Linked DNA regions of Phytohabitans houttuyneae. The protein of the gene in region 2 binds, or shares a complex with, the protein of the main gene of each other region. Links are inferred from orthologs where the notes say so. Each region holds a gene or a part of one and is shown on either strand. Other genes may lie near its edges. The genes, in order: tig and rpsG.

Region 1 (3,289 bases), on a different replicon or contig from region 2:
CGTAGATCGCCGTCATCGCGGTGAACGAGCCGCCGGGCGAGTTGATGTACATCGTGATGTCGCGGTCCGGGTCGGTGCCCTCGAGCGTGAGCAACTGCGCCATGACGTCGTTGGCCGAGGCGTCGTCGACCTGCACGCCGAGGAAGATGATCCGGTCCTCGAACATCTTGTTGTACGGGTTGGACTCCTTCACCCCGTACGACGTGCGCTCGACGAACGACGGAATGATGTACCGGTTGTGGACCTCGCGGAGGCCCGCCGGGATCTGCAGTTCAGTCATGGTGTCTTCCTCAGCTCAGCGTGCCGGCGCCGGACGGGACCTGGGTCGCCCCGGTGATCACGTGGTCGATGAACCCGTAGTCCTTGGCCTCCTGAGCCGTGAACCAGCGGTCACGGTCGGAGTCGGCCTCGATCTGCGCCTGGGTCTGCCCCGTGTGGAACGCGACCCGCTCCTGGAACATCCGCTTCGTGTAGAGCATCTGCTCGGCCTGGATCGCGATGTCGGAGGCCGTGCCACCCATGCCGCCGGACGGCTGGTGCATCATGATCCGCGCGTGCGGGAGCGCGAACCGCTTGCCCGCGGAGCCGGCGCACAGCAGCAGCTGACCCATCGACGCGGCCATGCCCATCGCGATCGTCTGCACGTCGTTGTCGATGAACTGCATCGTGTCGTAGATCGCCATGCCGGAGTAGACCGAGCCGCCGGGCGAGTTGATGTACAGGTAGATGTCCCGCGACGGGTCCTCCGCCGCGAGCAGCAGCAGCTGCGCGCAGATGCGGTTGGCCACGTTGTCGGTGACCTCACTGCCCAGGAAGACGATGCGCTCCTTGAGCAGGCGGTTGTAGACCGTGTCGTCGAGGTTGCCACTGAGCGCGTCGCCTCCGCGGGCCTCGATCGCCCGCGTGGGCATCACAGGGAAAAGCTGATCGGTCATGGCAAGCCCTTCGCAATTGTCTCCGTACGACCGACCTTATCCACTGCCGGCAGCCACGACCGCAACGTTCGCTCTCAGCGCACGGGCGCGCCGCGGCCGCCGGTACCCCATCTCAGTGGTCGTGGTCGTGGTCGTGCTCGTCGGCGCTCCCGCCGCGGAGGTCATCCATGTTCAGCTCGTTGCCGGCCGAATCGGTGATCTTGATCCGCTCCATGACCAGCGCGAGCGCCTTGCCCCGGCGGACATCGCCGAAGACGGCCCCGGCGGTGCCGGAGCGGACGAGCTGGTCGTAGTACTGCTGGGGCTGCACACCGGCCCGCTGCGCGCGGTGCATGATCTCGTGGCCGAACTCGTCGTCGGAGACCTGCACGTCTTCGGCGTCGGCGAGCGTGTCGAGCAGCAGCTGGATCTTGACGCCCTCGGTGGCCGCCTCGGTCAGCTCGGTGTCGATCTGCTCCTCGGTCTTCTCCTCCGCCGAGAGGTACTCCTCGAGTGAGGCGCCGATCCGCTCGAGCTGGTCGGCCATCGCCTGCTTGCGGTGGTCGACCTCCTCGCGCACGACACCCTCGGGGGCCGGCACGTCGGCGGCCTGGACCAGCTCGGCGAGAGCCTTGTCGCGGGCCGCGTAGAGCTGCTCGACCTTCTTCACCCGGGTGACCCGCTCGCGCAGGTCGTTGCGCAGCTCGTCGAGCGTGTCGAACTCGCTGGCCAGCTGGGCGAACTCGTCATCCAGCTCGGGCAGCTGCTTTTCCTTGACCGTGCGGACCGTCACCGAGACATCCGCGTCGCGGCCGGCGAAGTCGCCGCCGACCAGCTGCGTGACGAAGGTGGTCGAGTCGCCGGCCGACTGGCCGACGAGCACCTCGTCGAGGCCGGGGAGCAACTGCTTGCTGCCCACCTCGTGGGAGATGTTGGTCGCCGATCCGCCCGGCACCTCTTCGCCGTCGACGGTCGCGGCCAGGTCGATCTGGACGTAGTCGCCCTCCTGGGCCGCCCGCTCCACGGTCTTGAGCGTGGCGAAGCGCTCCCGCAGCCCCTTCACCTGGTCGTCGATCTCGCTGTCGCCGATCTGGAGCTCGTCGACGCTGATCTCGATGGTGGAGAGGTCGGGAAGCGTGATCTCGGGCCGCACGTCGATCTCGGCGGTGAACTTGAGCGGCTGGCCGTCCTCGATCTCCGGGAACGACTCCAGCTCCGGCCGGCCGAGCATCTTGACGTCGTGCTCGCGCACCGCCGCCAGGATCTGGGCCGGGATCGCCTCCTGGATGGCCTCGTTGATCACGGCGGCGCGACCGACCCGCTGGTCGATCACGGCGGCCGGAATCTTGCCGCGACGGAAGCCCGGGATCTGGATCTGCTGGCCGATCTCCCGGTACGCCTTCTTGAGGCTCGGCTCGAGCTCGACGAACGGCACCTCGATGGCGAGCCGCACCCGCGTCGGGCTCAGGGTCTCGACGGTGCTCTTCACAGGCGTACTCCTCGATGGATCTTTCAGGCTTGTGGGCCGTGCGGCGTCACGCGGACGCAATAGCGGCTCGGTCGAGTGTAGAGCGGAGCGGGCAGCGCCAGCCGCCCGGCTGGCGGCAAGGGCGCTGACCTGCGCAAACACTATCTCGGTCTCAGATGGTAGGCCTTTCCCTACCCCCAGCCGGGCGTCCAGCCCCACTGACCCGCGGCCGCGCCGCCGCGAGGGTTGTCGATGACGGAACGACGACGACTTGGGGAGTGATCATGGCAGGCGCGATTTCCCGGCGTTCGGTGCTGGCGGGGGCGGCGGGTGTGGCGGGCGCGACCGTCGGCCTCGGCCGGGCCGGGGCGGCGGGCGCCACGCCCGCCGCGGACATCACGGCGGTGACGGGGGTCACCGTGATCGACGCGGCGGGCGGGGCGCGGCGCCACCAGAACGTCCTGGTTCGCGGCGGCCACGTCCTCGACGCGGGCGACACCCATCGGGTACCGGTCCCGCACGGCGCGCGGGTCGTGGACGGCCGAGGGAAGTTCCTGATCCCCGGCCTCGCGGACATGCACACGCACGCGACCGAGATCGATCCGACCGACCCCGAGATGTACGTGGTGAACGGCGTCACCACCACCCGCCAGATGTCCTCCAGCGACGCGGTCCGCGGCTGGCGGCGGGACATCGAGTCGGGCGCCCGCCTGGGGCCACGCTGGGCGGTCGGCAGCTCCATCGTGGACGGCGCGCCGTCGCTGTGGGAGGGCCTCGGCGTTCCGTACATCGCGGTCGCCGACCCGGCGCAGGGCCGTGCCGCCGTGCGCCGGGAGGTGGAGGCGGGTGCCGACTTCATCAAGACGTACACCCGGCTGTCCCGCGAGTCCTTCCACGCGATCGCGGC
Region 2 (3,228 bases):
GTCCCGCCGCCGCCGCGCGAGGCGTGGTTGGCGCCGCAGCGGGTCGAGGCGGTGCCGGGCACCAACTTCGCTGTCGTACACCTCAATCTGCCGCCGTCCACGTCGGGCCTGGCCGTCGGTTCGCTGGTGGCGGGAATCGGTTCGGTCCTCGTGTCGTTTGTCGTAGCGTGCTTCGGCGTGGTCGGTGCCTCGGCCGGCTGGGGTGCGTGGGTCGCGGGCGCCTTCGCGATGATCGCCGGCCTGGCCGGGGGTGCCGCGGTCGTGCTCGCGGTGCTCGGCATGCGGCAGATCAAGCGGGCGGTCTCCGGGATCCGGGTCACCGGCCGTGGCGTGGCCATCGCCGGCCTGGTCTGCGGTGCCGTGGGGCTCGGGCTCACCGCGCTCGGCGTCGGGACCTCCCTGTTGATCCAAGTGAGCGTCTGAGGACCCCGTCGATGGGTGGCCCGCACAGGAGCGGGTACACTGAACGACTGGAGTTGTTCGCCGCGGGCGAGAAGGCAAAGACGGGTCCCCCGTTTTGACCTGTGCGCTCACGGTGGGTACTCTTTCCCCTCGTGCCCGGGCGTGCCCGGGCAATCCGTGCGTGCGCCCTCATAGTGGGCCGCGACACGGGCAACGAGACAAACGCGGTGCACGTGACAGCGCGCGCCGCAACCGTGTGCCGGACGACACGCCCGACCGCGGGTGCCGGGAGGACGAGGGCCACCCGGCGAAAGTGCCAGGTCGGCCGCGTGCCGACCGGCGCAGAGGCACGGCACACAGACACAGGCACGCACAGAGGAAGCAAGGGAGCGGAGAAACCCGGTGCCCACGATCCAGCAGCTGGTCCGCAAGGGCCGGCAGGCCAAGACGAGCAAGACCAAGACCCCGGCGCTGAAGGGGAGCCCCAGCGGCGCGGAGTGTGCACGCGTGTGTACACCACCACCCCCAAGAAGCCGAACTCGGCGCTGCGCAAGGTCGCTCGTGTGAAGCTGAGCAGCCAGATCGAGGTGACGGCGTACATCCCCGGCGTCGGCCACAACCTGCAGGAGCACTCGATCGTGCTCGTGCGTGGCGGCCGTGTGAAGGACCTCCCCGGCGTCCGGTACAAGATCGTCCGCGGTTCGCTGGACACCCAGGGTGTCCGCAACCGCAAGCAGGCGCGCAGCCGCTACGGCGCGAAGAAGGAGAAGAGCTGACATGCCGCGTAAGGGCCCCGCGCCGCGCCGGCCGCTTGTCGCTGACCCGGTGTACAACTCGCCGCTGGTCACGCAGCTGGTCAACAAGATCCTGATGCGCGGCAAGCGCCAGCTCGCCGAGCGCGTTGTGTACGGCGCCCTGGAGGGCTGCCGGGAGAAGACCGGCACCGATCCGGTCGTGACCCTCAAGCGCGCGATGGACAACGTGAAGCCGACCCTCGAGGTCCGCAGCCGCCGTGTCGGTGGCGCGACGTACCAGGTGCCGGTTGAGGTTCGCCCGACCCGGGCGACCACCCTGGGCCTGCGCTGGCTGGTGCAGTACTCGAAGGCCCGGCGCGAGAAGACCATGATCGAGCGACTGCAGAACGAGCTGCTCGACGCGAGCAACGGCCTCGGCGCCTCGGTGAAGCGGCGCGAGGACACGCACAAGATGGCGGAGTCCAACAAGGCCTTCGCCCACTACCGCTGGTGACCCCAGCGCCCGACGAGACGACGAAGTAGGGATTACCGTGGCTGCCGCCGACAACGCGCTCGCCAAGCTACGCAACATCGGCATCATGGCGCACATCGATGCCGGTAAGACGACCACGACGGAACGAATCCTGTTCTACACCGGCATCACGTACAAGATCGGTGAGGTCCACGAGGGCGCCGCCGTCATGGACTGGATGGAGCAGGAGCAGGAGCGGGGCATCACCATCACCTCGGCCGCCACAAAGGTCGAGTGGAAGGGCCACCCCATCAACATCATCGACACCCCGGGGCACGTCGACTTCACCGTTGAGGTGGAGCGCAACCTGCGGGTGCTCGACGGTGCGATCGCGGTGTACGACGGTGTGGCCGGTGTCGAGCCGCAGACCGAGAACGTCTGGCGCCAGGCTGACAAGTACAACGTTCCGCGGATGTGCTTCGTCAACAAGCTCGACCGCACGGGTGCCGACTTCTTCCGCTGCGTGCAGATGATGATCGACCGGCTCAACGCCACCCCGCTGGTGCTGCAGATCCCGATCGGCCTCGAGGGCAACCACATCGGCGTCGTCGACCTGATCGGGATGCGCGCGCTCACGTGGCGCGGCGAGACCCAGAAGGGCGAGGACTACGCGGTCGAGGAGATCCCGGCCGAGCTCGCCGACCAGGCCGCCGAGTGGCGCGAGAAGCTCATCGAGACGCTCGCCGACGTCGACGACAGCGTGATGGAGAAGTACCTGGAGGGCGAGGAGATCTCGGCCGACGAGATCAAGGCCGGCATCCGCCGCGCCACCATCACCTCCAAGGCCAACCCGGTGCTGTGTGGCTCCGCGTTCAAGAACAAGGGCATCCAGCCCATGCTGGACGCCGTCATCGACTTCCTGCCGTCGCCGCTGGACATCCCGGCGATCGAGGGCACGGCGACTGACGGCGAGACCCCGCTCCTGCGCCGGCCCTCGATGTCCGAGCCCTTCTCCGCGCTGGCGTTCAAGATCCAGACGGACAAGCACCTCGGCAAGCTGACGTACGTGCGGGTCTACTCCGGCAAGCTCGAGTCCGGTTCCCAGGTGATCAACTCCACCAAGGACCGCAAGGAGCGCATCGGCAAGATCTACCAGATGCACGCGAACAAGCGAGAAGAGCGTGCGACCGCGCAGGCCGGCGACATCATCGCGGTGCAGGGTCTCAAGCAGACCACCACCGGCGACACGCTGTGTGACCCGGCCAACCCGGTGATCCTGGAGTCGATGACGTTCCCGGAGCCGGTGATCCAGGTCGCCATCGAGCCGAAGACGAAGGCCGACCAGGAGAAGCTGGGCACCGCGATCCAGCGCCTGGCCGAGGAGGACCCGACCTTCCGCGTCGCCAACGACCAGGAGACCGGTCAGACGGTCATCTCGGGCATGGGCGAGCTGCACCTCGACATCCTGGTCGACCGCATGCGCCGGGAGTTCAACGTCGAGGCCAACATCGGCAAGCCGCAGGTGGCGTACCGCGAGACCATCCGCCGCAAGGTGGACAAGGTCGAGTACACGCACAAGAAGCAGACCGGTGGCTCCGGTCAGTACGCGAGCGTGATCGT

The links.
Region 1: the proteins of rpsG (region 2) and tig are in contact, whole or in part, in a crystal structure (PDB 3GTY), measured with the Thermotoga maritima proteins. The link is inferred for Phytohabitans houttuyneae from one-to-one orthologs. Residues at the interface, in WP_004081843.1 of Thermotoga maritima: Lys34, Lys52, Lys55, Glu59, Arg62, Gln63, Glu66, Asn67, Lys69, Val71, Arg95, Ala109, Lys110, Lys111, Gly112, Arg113, Pro114, Glu117, Glu121, Ile124, Ala125, Tyr127, Asn128, Asn129, Thr130, Gly131, Lys135, Asp139, Arg142, Met143; in WP_004081061.1 of Thermotoga maritima: Glu122, Val124, Val129, Leu130, Tyr133, Glu188, Gly259, Ile262, Tyr263, Glu266, Ser270, Glu273, Gln274, Glu277, Arg308, Gln311, Ile312, Ser315, Tyr316, Glu325, Arg329, Arg336, Leu363, Phe366, Trp367, Arg373, Leu377, Arg381, Leu384, Glu387.

The regions. Positions count from the first base shown.
Region 1 is NZ_BLPF01000004.1:560,170-563,458, reverse strand. Bases 226-3,200 are described here. They hold tig (trigger factor), read right to left. Parts: upstream 2,404-3,200; coding sequence 1,048-2,403; downstream 226-1,047. Other genes in these bases: Phou_RS45200 (amidohydrolase family protein), read left to right, coding at 2,667-3,200; Phou_RS45210 (ATP-dependent Clp protease proteolytic subunit), read right to left, coding at 291-935; Phou_RS45215 (ATP-dependent Clp protease proteolytic subunit), read right to left, coding at 226-280. Outside these bases: more of Phou_RS45215, read right to left, coding at 1-225; more of Phou_RS45200, read left to right, coding at 3,201-3,289. UniProt on the Bacillus subtilis protein: Involved in protein export. Acts as a chaperone by maintaining the newly synthesized protein in an open conformation. Functions as a peptidyl-prolyl cis-trans isomerase.
Region 2 is NZ_BLPF01000001.1:3,444,203-3,447,430, reverse strand. What follows is about bases 1-2,914. They hold rpsG (30S ribosomal protein S7), read left to right. Parts: upstream 1-1,179; coding sequence 1,180-1,650; downstream 1,651-2,914. Other genes in these bases: fusA (elongation factor G), read left to right, coding at 1,682-2,914; Phou_RS15350 (hypothetical protein), read left to right, coding at 1-423. Also shown: more of fusA, read left to right, coding at 2,915-3,228.